2 regions of the Pseudoalteromonas sp. B131b genome follow, and region 2 is predicted to be linked to the other one. Evidence: predicted binding sites of a transcription regulator. Region 2 holds the regulator's gene; the other holds the start of a gene.
The links. The regulator sigma-54, encoded in region 2, starts transcription at its own class of promoters, with help from an activator protein. The targets are predictions, from matches to a motif close to GTTGGCACGNNNNTNGNNT.

Region 1: a site for sigma-54 is predicted at 5,817-5,835, ahead of P4S65_RS08750 (flagellar basal body rod protein FlgF). Genes of this name have one in related genera too.

What each region holds. Positions count from the first base shown of each region.
Region 1 is NZ_JARLUZ010000001.1:1,919,949-1,927,912, forward strand. Features, by position in the region: gene flgA (flagellar basal body P-ring formation chaperone FlgA) at 1-667, opposite strand, end outside; gene P4S65_RS08720 (chemotaxis protein) at 809-1,741, shown strand; gene P4S65_RS08725 (CheR family methyltransferase) at 1,762-2,595, shown strand; gene flgB (flagellar basal body rod protein FlgB) at 2,738-3,145, shown strand; gene flgC (flagellar basal body rod protein FlgC) at 3,151-3,582, shown strand; gene P4S65_RS08740 (flagellar hook assembly protein FlgD) at 3,596-4,273, shown strand; gene flgE (flagellar hook protein FlgE) at 4,334-5,695, shown strand; gene P4S65_RS08750 (flagellar basal body rod protein FlgF) at 5,872-6,615, shown strand; partial or broken gene flgG (flagellar basal-body rod protein FlgG) at 6,637-7,424, shown strand; gene flgH (flagellar basal body L-ring protein FlgH) at 7,441-7,964, shown strand, end outside.
Region 2 is NZ_JARLUZ010000001.1:207,575-215,538, reverse strand. Features, by position in the region: gene rapZ (RNase adapter RapZ) at 1-649, opposite strand, end outside; gene ptsN (PTS IIA-like nitrogen regulatory protein PtsN) at 669-1,121, opposite strand; gene hpf (ribosome hibernation promoting factor) at 1,126-1,413, opposite strand; gene P4S65_RS01055 (RNA polymerase factor sigma-54) at 1,440-2,939, opposite strand; gene lptB (LPS export ABC transporter ATP-binding protein) at 3,009-3,734, opposite strand; gene lptA (lipopolysaccharide transport periplasmic protein LptA) at 3,731-4,273, opposite strand; gene lptC (LPS export ABC transporter periplasmic protein LptC) at 4,263-4,817, opposite strand; gene kdsC (3-deoxy-manno-octulosonate-8-phosphatase KdsC) at 4,814-5,365, opposite strand; gene P4S65_RS01030 (KpsF/GutQ family sugar-phosphate isomerase) at 5,366-6,337, opposite strand; gene P4S65_RS01025 (calcium/sodium antiporter) at 6,341-7,309, opposite strand; gene P4S65_RS01020 (ATP-binding cassette domain-containing protein) at 7,578-7,964, shown strand, end outside.

The sequences.
Region 1 (7,964 bases), 1.7 Mb from region 2:
CATTTAAAACTTTACCTGTTTTTTTGTTTTCAACGCGTATTTGTTCTCCAATTGTTCCGTCCTCCAATGCAACTCCTGTTGTCTTTATTTTCAACCCTCTAAGGTTGGCTAAAATATTTACAGAATCGCCTTTGCACACCATACATATTTGGCTAAGTAATATAGGCATCCCGCTTCTTATGTTGCGTTTGCTCCTACTACCAATAAGCACCTCTGGGTTATCTAAATACTGCATTCTAACAAAATGTGTTGGTTTCATTTCAATACTTAAGTGAGAACTTGTTATAACTTCACCTCGCACTAAATTTGCGTTAGCGATCACAACAGGTGCCATTTCAACTATTCTTACATGCACGTACTGAGACCAATTTTGAGTATCGTTACATTTTATTTGTAATGTAACTTGTCGATTAAATGGTGGCTCACTTGGGATTAGTAACTCGAGTGCATTTTGACAGGTTCGATCAGGAATACGACTATCAAGTGGTAAAGCACTTAATTGTATTTTAGTATTTTCTGTAGAACCAATCTGATCGGCGACATAACTTATTGCGATCTCTTGTAATAAATCTTTATTAAAGACTTTTGCGTGCAGGGGTAAAGCGAAGCTGAGGCTAGCAACAAAATAAAAAACACTGTATCTTCTGACTTTTTTTAACAAACTCATAATGTTTCGACTATGCTTATGGTTTCAAACAGGGTATAAATATTTTGCGTCAAAAAGAAGACGCTCCCGTGATGTTATGTAAGCTTTATAAATAGAAAGCAATTATCATTCCGTATTTTTTGTTTTCTTTAGGAGATTTGAATGGCAGGCATTTTAGACTCAGTAAACCAGCGCACCCAGTTGGTTGGGCAGAACCGCCTAGAATTACTATTATTTAAGCTCAGGGGTCGGCAGCGTTTTGGTATAAACGTATTTAAGGTGAGGGAAGTATTGCAATGCCCTCCACTAACAAGTATGCCAAAATCAAACGCCTATATTCGTGGTGTTGCACATATTCGCGGCCAGACTATTTCGGTGATAGACCTTTCTATGGCCGTGGGTGGGCGACCAATAGAAAACATAACAGACAGTTTTATTATCATTGCTGAATATAACCGCTCAGTGCAAGGTTTTTTAGTGGGTGGGGTAGAGCGTATTGTTAATATGAATTGGGAAAAAATAATGCCGCCTCCATCAGGTGCTGGCCGATATTCATATTTAACCGCTGTAACCGAAATCGAAAATGAACTGGTCGAAATATTAGACGTAGAAAAAATTCTTAACGAAATTTGCCCTGTAAACACAGAAGTAAGTGCTGATGTAGCAGCTAGCGGTGATATTCAAAAAGACTTAGGTGAGCGAATTGTGTTTATTGCTGATGATTCAGCTGTTGCGCGTAACCAAGTTAAACGTGCGCTAGAGCCACTTGGTGTTCAAACTGAGTTAGCTAAAAATGGTAAAGAAGCATTAATAAGGTTAAAAGAAATAGCTGAACTAGATTGTAAAGACAATATTACCGAACGTGTCGCTTTACTTATATCTGATGTTGAAATGCCTGAAATGGATGGCTATACGTTAACGGCAGAAATTAAAGCAGATCCTAAACTCGCCCCTTTACATGTTATTTTACATACTTCATTGAGTGGTGTTTTTAATCAGGCGATGATTGAAAAAGTAGGGGCTGATGACTTTATTGCAAAATTTAACCCAGATGAACTAGCAACTGCTGTGAAAAAATGGGTTCATTGTGATTAATAAAAATAGGTGTTACTAATTTGAATAATAAAGATTTGCAGCAAAGTGAATACGATCAGTTTCGTTCGTTTTTGGAGCAGCAATGCGGGATCGTTTTAGGTGAAAATAAACAATATTTGGTGAAAAGCCGACTTGCGCCGTTAATGACTCGATTTAATGTAGAATCTTTATCAGAGCTGGTTAGCAAAACGCTGGGTCCTCATGAGCGACAGCTTCGAGCTGCGGTTGTAGACGCAATGACTACGAATGAAACGTTGTGGTTTAGAGATCAATACCCGTTTGAATTGCTTCAAAATAAGCTTTTCCCGGAATTTAAGGAGCTAAGAAGACCACTAAAAATTTGGTCGGCAGCGAGTTCTTCTGGTCAAGAACCATACTCTATTTCAATGTCTGTTGCTGAGTTTCAAGCAAAGCAGCCTAATGTGTTACGGATGGGGGCGCAAATTATTGGCACCGATATCTCTAATACGATGCTTGATATGTGTAAAAATGGTGAATACGATGCATTGGCTTTAGCACGAGGTCTTTCTGCGGAGCGCCGTAAAAAGTTTTTTAAAGATAGCGGCAATGGTATGGCCCAAGTAAATGATTCAATAAAAAAGCAAGTTAGCTTTAGGCATTTAAATCTACTTGATTCTTACGCACTTATGGGCAAATTCGATATTATATTTTGTCGAAATGTACTTATATATTTTGCCCCAGAAGTCAAAGCTAAAATTATTAGTCAATTTGCTCAAGCACTGAATCCTAAAGGTTACTTATTTTTGGGTGCATCAGAGTCAATGACAGGCTTAAGCAGTGAATTTGACATGGTACGATGCAACCCTGGCATTATTTATCAAAAAAAGCTGTAATAGTAACTCCTTCCCTATATAAATGACGCGCCTAGCGTCATTTTTCTTTTAAATACATAACCTTATATAAATAATCGCCACTCTAGTATTAATGGCGTATTTTTTGCTTTATTCAAGGTAAGTCAATTTTTTGGAGATGGTTATGGCTATCAGTTTTGATAAGGCATTAGGTGTGCATCCGCAAGCTATGTTGCTCCGTTCACAACGAGCAGAAGTAATTGCAACTAATATTGCGAATGCTGATACGCCGGGCTACAAAGCAAAAGATATTGATTTTGCCTCTGCATTAAAAGCGGCAAGATCAAACCAGCAAAGCGGCAATACAATGGTACGAACTAACGATAAACACATCGGTGGTGGTACTCGTAGTATGGGTGATTCAGAATTGTTTCGCCTACCAAATCAAGCGGATACGGGTGATGGTAACTCGGTTGATATACAAGTGGAACGAAACTTGTATACACAGAATGCTATGGAGTATCAGGCCAGCTTGCAGTTTTTAAGCGGTAGATTTAAAGGTCTGAAAAAAGCACTCGGTAGTCAAGGATAAAAATTATGAGTTTATACAATGTATTTGATATTGCTGGTTCAGGTATGAGCGCACAAAATGTACGCTTAAATACCACTGCGAGCAATATCTCCAATGCAAATACGATTAGTTCTTCTCAAGACAAAACATATCGAGCGCGACAACCTGTTTTTGCAGCTGAACTTACCAAAGCTTCAGCGTCAGCAAGTAATCCACAGGGCTCCTCCGTTGGTGTTAAAGTTTTAGGCATTGTTGAAAGCAGTGCTCCATTACAGATTGAGTATAATCCAAATCATCCCAGTGCGGATGAAAATGGCTATATTTATAAACCCAACGTTAATGTTGTTGAGGAGATGGCTAATATGATTTCTGCTTCTCGTTCTTATCAAACAAACGTGCAAGTTGCTGATGCAGCAAAGCAAATGTTAAGTAAAACGCTTCTGCTAGGGCAGCGGTAACGGAGGGTAGGTTATGAACAACGATATAAATACATCTTCATCCTATTTAGATTCTTTGCGCTGGCAAGATAGTCAAGTTGCAACAGAAGAAAAAAGTGATGAGTTAACACAAGAAGATTTTTTCTCGTTGTTAACTCAGCAATTATCGTTTCAAGATCCCAGTAAACCTGCGGACAATGATCAAATGATTGCGCAAATGACTAGCTTTACTATGGCCGAAGGAATTTCGAATCTCAATAGTAATTTTGAGTCACTTGCGGCGTCAATGACTTCAAATTCAGCTTTACAGGCATCTACTTTGGTGGGTAAGCAGGCATTATTAGAATCAGATACGTTAGATTTAAATGCAGTAGGTGATGCGAGAGGTTCTGTTGTTGCCGAAAATGCGGTTGAAAATTTAACGCTCCGAATTACTGATGAATCAGGGCAATTAGTGAGAAGTATTGAGTTAGGTGCACAATCTGCTGGAGCTGTTCGCTTTGCTTGGGATGGAAAAAATGAGGATGGTGAGCGTTTGCCTGAAGGTGAGTACACTATAAAAGCTGAAGGTAGTACTAATGGTGAATTCTCTAGCTTACCAATTGCCACTTTTAAAAATATTGAGAGTGTAAATATCAATGGTGCAAATGGCATCATAATTAACACTAAAGAAGGTGCGGTTAGGCTGACAGATGTTGCAGAAATCGCGTAATAGATTTTAAGTATACTTCGCCTGCCAGCAGGCTAAAGATTAACAGGTTAAAGGTGAATTATGAGCTTCAATATTGCACTAACCGGCCTAGCTGCCGCTCAAAAAGATTTAGACGTTACAGCAAATAATATAGCAAACGTAAATACAACTGGTTTTAAAGAATCGCGAGCAGAGTTCGCTGATGTATATGCATCATCAGTTTTCAGTTCGGGGAAAACTAAGAATGGCGACGGTGTGCAAACTACCATGGTTGCTCAGCAGTTTCACCAAGGCTCATTGCAATTCACAAATAATTCTCTCGATTTGGCTATTACAGGTGAAGGCTATTTCGCAATGAGTCAAGATCTTGGAGCACAAGATTTTACTTACACACGTGCTGGTGCGTTCAAGCTAAATAAAGATAACTTTGTCGTTGATGCTAAAGGAAACTTTTTACAGGGTTTTCCAGTCGATGAGGCCACAGGTGATACGACTTCAGTAAGTTTGAGTACTTCATCAGCATTGCAAATACCAGATTCTTCTGGATCGCCTCGTGCAACTTCGAGCGTCTACAGCTCATTTAATTTAGATTCGCGTGTTGATGCACCTACACTTGCTTTTGATCCAGCAGAAAGTGCTACGTATAATTCATCGACTTCGACGACTGTGTATGATTCGCTAGGTGAGGCACATGTTTTGCAATACTTTTTTGTAAAAAAAGACCCTACAACCAACCCTAACGAATGGGATATACATGCTACCTTAGATGGTAAAGTTATTGATCCCACCTCTGGTGGAGAGCAAACTACAACCCCGTACACCGCTTTAACGACGATTGGCTTTAGTTCAAATGGTTTACCTGAAACTACAAATGGAGTTGCTAACACAAGCGCTACTACTTTTGATGAACTAGTTTTACCAGCAGGTGCCACAACTGGATTATCTACGTTATTAACTAATGGTGCATCTTTTCCAGATACAGGTGTTGAGCTGAACTGGCGCGACGAAGCAGGTACAGCAAATAAAGTACCAACTCAGTATGCAAGCCGCTTTGAGGTGAAAGCTTTAGAACAAGATGGTGCAACTGTAGGTCGTTTAGCGGGTATTGATATTGGTTCTGATGGGAAAGTTGTTGCTTCTTATAGTAATGGTGATTCAACTTTCTTAGGACAGGTTGCTATGGTGCGTTTTTCAAATTCACAAGGCTTACAACAAGTTGGTGATACAGCTTGGAAAAAGAGCTTAACATCGGGAGAGCCTATTGCTGGTGAGCCTGGCTCTGGTACATTAGGTTCTATCAATTCATCCGCATTAGAGCAATCAAATGTTAATTTAACAAATGAACTTGTTGATTTAATAAGTGCTCAGCGTAATTTCCAAGCTAACTCTCGAGCGCTTGAAGTTAACTCAACAATTCAGCAAAGTATTCTGCAGATTCGATAAGCTAAGATTCATTAAACTAAAAATAAAAAGGCTGCATTTTGCAGCCTTTTTATTTTTAGTCTGTGAGTCATCTACTGCAAGAAATGTTTATTTTATTACCTTAATTTTACGTCAATCGTGATCTGGCATCTATTTTGCATTTGTATAGTTATAGATTTTTTATGTGAGTCGATGTTATGGACAAAATGGTCTACATTGCGGCCTCTGGTGCTAAGCAGAGCCTACAGGGGCTTGCCCTTAAAGCCAATAATTTGGCGAATGCTAATACTACAGGCTTTAAATCAGACTTTGCTCAAGCGCGTTCTATGCAAGCGTTTGGTGAAGGGCTGCCAACCCGTGTATTTTCGATGCAAGAACGTCCAGGTTCAAATATGACATCGGGTGGCATAGTTGAAACAGGCAGAGATTTAGATATTGCAATGAGCGATAACGCATGGCTGAGTGTGCAAGATGCGTCGGGTAATGAAGCTTACACTAAAGTAGGTACGCTTAATATCACGGCAGAAGGTATGCTGGTAACAAGTCATGGCCGCCAAGTTATTGGCGAAGGTGGTCCGATTATACTGCCTGTACCGATTGAAAAAATTGAATTTAGCCAAGATGGTGCTATCCAGGTTCGTCCGCAAGGCGCACCAGCGAATTTTTTAGAAGAGGTTGATCGCTTAAAAGTAGTTGAAGCAAATAACTCACAACTTGAAAAAGGTAATGATGGCTTATTTAGACCAAAACCAAATCAAGTTGTTGATACTTCTGCTAATGTAAAAGTATTGAGTGGAACCTTAGAAATGTCGAATGTGAACCCAGTTCATGAAATGGTCGATATGATAAGTCATCAACGCCAATTTGAACTACAAGTCAAACTGATGAAGACAGCTGAAGAAATTGACGAACGTCAAGATCAGTTGTTACGCATAGTTTAACTTTAAAATGAGGACATTATTATGAATCCTGCATTATGGATTAGTAAAACAGGGCTTGATGCCCAACAAACTGATATTTCGGTTATTTCAAATAATTTAGCAAATGCCAGTACGGTGGGCTATAAAAAAAGCCGCGCTATATTTGAAGATTTACTTTATCAAAATATTAATCAGCCTGGCGGTCGTTCATCGCAAGATACCGAAATGCCATCGGGCTTAATGCTAGGGGCGGGTGCCAAAGTTGTAGCGAATCAAAAAACTTTTCGCAAGGTAATATGCTAACTACTGAAAATTCACTTGACTGGATGATTTCAGGCCCTGGTTTTTTTGAAGTATTACAACCAGATGGTAATATTGCTTACTCACGTAATGGCCAATTTACTACGGACGGTGACGGGCGAGTTGTTACATCGGGTGCTGGCTATGTTGTCCAACCTGAAATGAATGTACCTGATGATGCACAGTCAATTACTGTTTCGCAAGACGGAGAAGTATCTGTGCGTGTTGCAGGTCAAGCCGATAACGTAGTAATTGGTCAGATCACCATTAGTGACTTTATTAATCCATCGGGTCTTGAGCCTATCGGGCAAAACTTATATACCGAGACAGCAGTGAGTGGTGCTCCAGTGCAGGGTAACCCTGGGGTTGAGGGGTTAGGTACTATAATTCAAGGCTCTCTTGAAACATCAAACGTAAATGTCACAGAAGAGCTGGTAAATCTTATCGAAACTCAACGTATTTATGAAATGAATTCAAAAGTAATTTCAGCCGTCGACGAAATGATGAGTTATATCAATCAGCAACTATAAGGTTTAGGGGCAGAATATGCGTAATATTATGTTATTTGCGGCAGGCACTCTATTTTTAAGTGGGTGTGTATCAACACAAAATAGTGAAATAGTGCAAGACGATCCTTACTATGCGCCAATGTACCCAGAACCAAATATAGAACCTGTTGTAGCAACTGGCTCTTTATTTAACACGAATGTGTCGAACGATTTATACGCGGACAGAAAAGCTCTGCGTACCGGCGATATCATTACGGTTAAATTGCAAGAATCTACCCAAGCTACAAAAGCGGCAAAAACAGAAACAGATAAGCAATCTGACACGAGCCTTGACCCTGTAATTGGTTTGGGGGGACTTCCGGTTAATATCGGTGGCGACAGTATTCAATTTGGAATTGGCAGTGATTCATCGTTTTCTGGTGACTCTAAATCAAATCAATCAAATAGTTTATTTGGCAATATATCGGTTAATGTGATGCGTGTTTTACCAAACGGTAACTTAGTTATTCGAGGTGAAAAATGGTTAACTCTTAATACAGGCGAAGAGTTTATTCGCTTAGA
Region 2 (7,964 bases):
TTTGGACAATGCTGTGGCTGGCTAAGTAATCCTTTACGGGTTGGTCTAAGCCATTTAAAGGTTTTAATTCTGGCTCCCAATGTGGGTTCGGTAAAAAGCGTGCATCAAAGACATAATCAGCTTCCTTAGGAATGCCGTGTTTAAAGCCAAATGACTCAAAAGTAACAATGAGTTGTTTATCTTTTTTACCCAGAATTTTTTCACGAATTGATTCAGCAAGTTGATGAACACTTAAATCACTCGTGTCGATCATATAGTCAGCGCGAGTAGTGAGAACATCGAGTAGTTCTTTTTCTTTTTTTATAGCTAAATCAAGAGGTAATGAGTCAACTGATAACGGGTGTAGACGGCGAGTCTCAGAAAAACGTTTAATTAATGTTTGATCCTCACTGTCTAGATAAAACAGAGTCGGTTTAGCAAAGCCAGGTAAGTATTCAAGGATATCGTTAAATTCATCTTGCTCTTTTGGTAAATTACGGACATCAATACTAACTGCAATTTTGTCGTAGTTATCAGATACACTTCTCACTAAAGAAGGTAGCAGATTAATTGGAATATTATCTACGCAATAATAACCTAAATCTTCAACTACGCGTAAAGCAACCGATTTTCCAGAACCGGAACGGCCACTTATGATAATTAATTCCATTTATCACCCATTATGTTAATTACGATTGTTCTACAATAACTTGATACAGTTCAGTATCTGATTTTGCGCTGCGTAACTGTTTACAAAAATCTTTATTATTTAGTTTATCAGCTATCGTTGCGAGCGTCTTTAAGTGCTGCTGGTTATCGCCATCAGGTACGATGAGAGCAACAAATATATCAACAGGGCGATTATCTATTGCATCAAAATTAATAGGTGTTTCGCTTACTAATACGAGTGCTAAAGGCTCTTCTGCACCGCTCATTCGCCCATGAGGGATTGCAATACCTCTTCCTATACCAGTGCTTCCCAGTTTTTCTCTATTCATTAAGGCGCTGAGAATATCTTGTTGAGAAAGATATGGAAGCTTGTCATGAGCAAGTTGACTGATGAACTCTAAAATTCTTTTTTTACTATTAAAAAGGACCGCAGCTCTGCTGCAGTCCTGGCATATAAGTGAACTTAATTTCATAATATTAGTGTCGAGCAAGCTTCTCTTTGTGTTTAATAACTTGGCGATCGAGCTTGTCAATCAGCGAGTCAATGGCGGCGTACATATCTTGATGTTCAGTAGAGGCAAATAACTCAGCTCCACTTACATGAATCGTTGCCTCAGCTTTTTGGTTTGATTTTTCTATATCAAGAATGACATGAACATTATTAATATGATCTGAGTGTCTTTCTAGCTTCGCAAATTTGGTATTTACATAATCTCTTAATGAATCAGTTACTTCTACGTGACGACCAGTTAAGTTTAGTTGCATAAGCATTACCCTCTTTGTTTAGCGTCTTAAATCAAACTTTTTCGCTGATTTGACGGTGGAATAGCTAGAGATTCGCGATACTTTGCGATTGTACGTCTCGCTACTTTTATTCCTTGCTCAGCTAATATATCTGCAATTTTACTATCACTCAATGGTTTTGCTGAGTTTTCTGCTGCGATTAATTTTTTAATGAGAGCGCGTATTGCTGTTGATGAGCATTCGCCTCCATTTTCAGTACTTACATGGCTTGAGAAAAAATATTTAAGCTCAAAAATACCGCGAGGTGTATGCATATATTTTTGAGTTGTTACGCGTGAAATAGTTGATTCGTGCATTTCGACCATTTCTGCTACATCATTTAAAACCATTGGTTTCATGGCTTCTGGGCCATGCTCAAAAAAACCTTGTTGTTGCTTAACAATACAATTAGTTACTTTTAATAGTGTATCGTTTCTACTTTCTAAACTTTTAATAAACCATTTAGCTTCTTGTAGATGCGAGCGAATAAACTGGCTATCACCACTTGATTTAACGGTGCGTGACATTGCTGCATATTGGCTGTTGACTCTGATTTTAGGCATGCTATCTGGGTTTAGTTCAACAACCCAGCGACCTTTTATTTTTTTCACCGATACATCAGGAATTACATACTCAGATTCTTCTCTAACTATAGTATCCGCCGGTTTTGGGCTAAGAGTATGTATTAAAGTCATTATTTCTTTAAGCTCTTCTTCTTTGAGCTTTGTTTTTTTCATTAATGTACGATAGTCGCGAGCAGCTAATAGATCAATGTGCTCGGTTAAAATCATTTTTGTTTCATTAATATAGGGTGTTTCTTTATCGTATTGGTTCAGCTGAATACATAAGCATTCTTGTAAACTACGTGCTGCAATACCAACAGGGTCAAACAATTGAATTCTTTTTAAAACAGCTTCTATTTCGTCAAGTTCAACTTCGTTGTCTTCTTCGTTCTCTTGATTAAAACTTTCTAAAATTTCTTCGCAGCTCAGTGTTAAAATACCCGAATCATCGACGGCTTCAACAATCGCAATCGCAATCGCTTCATCGGTAGGACTAAAGGGAGTCAGTTGTAGTTGCCACATTAGGTATTCATGGAGCGTTTCAGTTGAGGAGCCTTGGTATATAGATTCATCTTCAGGCATTGGTCCTGATGATGATGCTGGGGCTGCGCTCATATATTCATCCCAACTAACATCCATAGCCATTTCATCACTTAGCGTATCTTTAGCAAGTGCTTCACCACTGTCTTGCTCATATTCGCTCGGAACATCATCAGCATTTGCGCTAACAGTGACATCGTCGTTATCTGCTTTTTGCTCGTTTTTACCAGCAGAATCTTCGGCGTAATCTTGCTCTTCAACCTCTAATAGGGGGTTGCTGTCGAGTGCTTCTTGTATTTCTTGCTGGAGATCCAATGTACTGAGTTGCAACAGGCGAATTGCTTGTTGCAGCTGTGGAGTCATTGTAAGTTGCTGGCCCATGCGCAGCTGTAATGATTGCCTCATGTATCTCTAACAATCCTTTTATGTTGTTATAATTAATACTAGCAGATGCTTAAAGACATGGCGTAAATGTTACAGCCTAAATTGCTCGCCTAAATAAACATCACGTACTGTTTTATCGTTTAATACGTGTTCTGGAGTGCCTGATGCAATTAACTCACCATGAGAAACTATGTAGGCTTTTTCGCAAACATCAAGAGTTTCTCTTACATTATGGTCGGTAATTAACACACCAATACCACGATTTTTAAGATGTTCTATTATTTTCTTTATATCTAACACTGAAATAGGGTCAACACCAGCAAAAGGCTCATCAAGCAATATAAATTTAGGATCAGCGGCTAGTGCTCGCGCTATTTCAACTCGGCGACGCTCGCCTCCTGATAATGCCATACCTTGGCTATCACGAATGTGCTGAATACTAAATTCATCTAATAAATTGTTAAGTGTGTCTTCTCTTGCTTGCTTATTTAGCTCTTTACGTGTTTCTAAAATAGCCATTAAGTTTTGATAAACAGTAAGCTTTCTAAAAATTGATGATTCTTGGGGTAAGTAACCAATGCCTAATCTAGCACGACTATGCATAGGTAAAAGAGTAATATCGTTATCGTCGATAGAAATCTTGCCTTTATCACTAGGTACAAGGCCTACAATCATATAAAACGTTGTGGTTTTACCTGCACCATTAGGGCCAAGTAACCCGACTATGCTGCCAGCCTTTACTTCCAGACCTACATTTTTTACAACTTCACGGCCTTTATAACTTTTAGCTAATAGTTCTGCTTTTAATGTACTCATGGCTGACCTTTATCGTTTTTTTCTTTTTTAGTCTCAATAGGTACTAAAATAGTATGCACACGATCGGTTGAGTTTTCGTCTTTTTCAGCGCTAATTAATTGCTGTTGTATATCGTAAGTAATACTCTTGGCATTTATTTTTTGACCCGCTTGCGATACTTGTGCATCGCCAATAAGGGTTAAAAATCGTTTAGCTACATCATAACGAACTTCGTTTGCGCTGGCGCTCATTATAGTGCCGTCAGTTTGTTTTTCTTCGAAATATGCAGGGCTACCAGTTGCAATTAGTAGCTGTTTATTATCGCCTAATTCATCACGTTTATGTACTTCTAAACGGTCGGCTGTAATACGGCGGTTGCCGTGAATAATCTCAACATTTTTTTCAAAAATTCCGACGTTTTCTTTTAATTGGCCTTCTTGTTTGTCGGCACTTATTGATATTTGATTCGCTGCAGGTTGAATCGCTTGTTCAGCAGCGCTAAGGTTGAAAGCTAGTATAAGTGTCGGAATAATAAGTATTTTTGAAATTTTATTGGTCATAATATATAGTTCGCGTATGGTTAATAAGTTTTATCACTTCAGTTTTTAAATCGGCTTCAAGGCCTTTACCGGTGATCTTTAAATTGGGTCCCGTAACAATAACGGGTTGCTCTGAACGCATCGTGAGTAGTTTTATATCTACTTGAATATTATCCGCATTAATCTTGTCTATCATTGCATTATCAGTAAGATTCTTGGCAACCACGTTACCTTCTAAAATTAATTGTTTTCCTTCATATAACGTTGCTTCGTCTGCATTTATTCGCCATGTTTGTTTTTCGTTATATAAGGTGAAAATGGGCTTTTCAAAAAAGGTAAAGCCTAACTGTTGATATAATTCCATTTTAGCAGCTGTAACTTTATGATTAATTTTACCATTTTCATCATAGGCCGTTTGTTTTAGCTCAATAGCAATATAATCAGGCTTAGCGATAACTTCAGCTTCAACCTGAGCTGTCATATTTGTTTGTGCAAAATAAGGGTACCAAAGCCAAACCATACAGCTGATGAATAAAACGCTTAAAATTATGCGCGCTGTATTCATGAACTAGTACCTTTGCTAGTAAGTGGTTTGTCGTTCTCTAGCATAAGTAAGTCGGTTAGTTCTCTCACTGCGCCAAAACCACCCAGCATCTGTGTCGTGTAATGTGATAAACGCTTGATTAGTGGGTGAGCATCGTTAACTGCAACGGCAAACCCGACTAATTCCATTACCGGCATATCGGGGCCATCATCACCAATGTAGGCAATTTGATCATCACTTAGGTGAAGCTTGTTTTTTAGCTCTTCGTAAGCAATAAGCTTGTTTTCTTGACCTTGATAAATATGTTGTACTGTTAAACTGGTCATACGTTGTTGCACTATCTGCGAATGGCGACCAGTAATAACAGCCACTTCAAAGCCACTGTTTATAAGCGCTTTAATGCCAAAACCATCTTTTGTATTAAATGCTTTGAGCTCTTCACCTTGATTGCCAAGATAAATTCGGCCATCAGAAAATACACCATCAATATCGCATATAAGTAGTTTTACTTTTTTAGCACGTGCTTTTGCATCAGCACTCAGCGGTTGATAGAGTTCTTCAAATTGCATTTATAATACTCCTGCTTTTAATAAGTCTTGCATATTTAGTGCGCCAATAGGCTGGTTTTGCTCATTAACAACAATCAAGCCATTTATACGTTTGTGTTCCATTATATTAAGCGCTTCAGCAGCTAAAATATCTTGTGTAGCTGTTGTGCATGACCTAGTCATAACAAGGTCTATTTGTGTTGTATGAATATCTAGTCTTTGCTCTAAAATACGGCGTAAATCACCGTCGGTAAATAATCCCACTAGCTGATTACTTTTATCAACAATGGCTGTCATACCAAGGCCTTTGGCTGACATTTCAATAAGTGCATCTTTTACGGTTTGTGAGACGCTAATAATAGGTGTATTTGCGCCGCTGTGCATAACATCTTTTAAGGTTAGTAATAATCGTTTGCCTAAACTGCCCCCAGGGTGAGAAAGCGCAAAATCATCGGCGGTAAAACCACGAGCTTCTAACAGAGCCACTGCCATCGCATCGCCCATAGCAAGAGTCGCTGTAGTGCTCGCCGTTGGTGCTAACCCTAAAGAGCATGCTTCTTTTTCTACTTTAATGCATACATGTACATTTGCATGTGTTGCCATGGTCGATTTAGTATTGCCTGTCATGGCGATTATTTTTGCACCAAGGCGTTTTAAAACAGGGATAATATTTAAAACTTCACTCGTCTCACCTGAGTTTGAAATAAGCATGACAACATCGTTTTTGGTGATCATTCCTAAATCGCCATGGCTAGCTTCGCCTGGGTGTACAAAAAAGGCAGGGCTTCCTGTACTTGCAAGTGTTGCTGCAATTTTATTACCTATGTGGCCTGATTTACCCATGCCAATAACAATAATTCGACCTTCGCAGTCAAACATTAATTGGCATGCGTGATGAAAATTTTCATCTACATATTGCGCTATGTCATTAAGTGCTTGGCGTTCAATATTGAGAACGCGAAGACCCTGTTCGATAAAGTTCAGCGTCGTCATTATTTACCCTACTTGACTAAAAATGTACCCTTGGTAGCCCAAAAATGCGATAAGCAATAAGCCACCTTCCATTCTATTGATGCGTTGGGTGCCTCTAAAGTTCAATGACATGATGATAAGAGCAAATGTTGCACCAATCATAATGAGTATATCTCGACTCGCTACTGACGGATCGATAATGGATGGATTAATAATACCTGCGAGCGGTAACACAGCCAATATATTAAAAATGTTTGAACCAACAATATTGCCTAGAGCTAAATCATCTTCATTTTTTAATACACCGGCAATTGAAGCTGCAAGCTCCGGTAAGCTCGTGCCAATGGCAATAATAGTTAAGCCAATGACTAGATCGCTTAGGCCAAAGTATTTAGCTATGTCGACTGCGGAACCAATTAAAAAATGTGAGCTAACAGGGAGTAGAACCATGCCAATAACTAACCAAAATACCGCTTTTTTAGTTGGTACATCGTTAGGTACGTCGTCACAGGCTTCTGTTATAAATGGGTCATCTTGGTTTTTTGCGCGCAGTGAAATAATAATCAAACCGCCTATAAACACGATAAAGCCAATAAGTAAGGCGACACCTTCGGCTAATGAAAAATAATTGTCTGAAAAAATATACCAGGTAGCGAATGATATCAGCAAGACCAGTGGCATTTCGCGTTTTAATGTACTTGAAGATACAGACAGAGGTCTAAATAACGCTGTAATACCTAACACAAGTAGAATGTTTGTTATGTTTGAACCGACAGCGTTACCAACTGCAGTATCTGTTTTATTTGCGAGCGCTGCAGAAGCGGAAACCATCATCTCTGGGGCTGACGAACCCATTGCCACAACAGTTAAGCCTACAATTAGGGTTGGTACGCCAAAGTTTTTTGCAAGTGCCGCTGCGCCATAAACAAACCTGTCTGCACTCCAAACAAGAGCCGCAAAACCAAGAATTAAAATAACAAACGAGGTAACCATTATATTAAGCCAGTTATTCAAAATACAGATGGCGCGAATAGTAACAAAAGCAAAGGTGAAAGTATAAATAAAAGAGTCAGGTCAACTCTAATTACAATAACTTGTTGAATAATATTTTAAGGCGCTTATATCAGCACCTTAAGCTGCAGTTAAGCCGTTATAAACGAGTCTTATACTCCTTTTTGCAAGTGTATTACAAAATCTTACGAATTGTTTTTTCCATCTTGGTTAAAAAAGCTTTAAAATAGGTGCACTAGTGAACATTGTTATGGAGAGCGACTTGTCGCAATCAATAGTAGAAGTCAAGGATGTTAGCTTTTCGAGAGGCGATAGAAGCATATATAAAAATATGAGCTTTAGCGTTCCTAAAGGTAAAATCACTGCGATTATGGGGCCAAGCGGAATTGGTAAAACGACCATGTTGCGTTTAATTGGCGGTCAACTTAAGCCTGACTCCGGTGATATTTTATTTGAAAGTGGTAGTATCCCAAATATGTCGCGCAAAGAACTCTACGAAGCGCGAACTAAAATGAGCATGTTATTTCAAAGTGGTGCGTTGTTTACTGATATGTCGGTATTCGATAATATAGCGTTCCCAATTAGGGAGCACACTGAGTTGAGTGAAGACCTAATTCGGTTGGTTGTGCTAATGAAA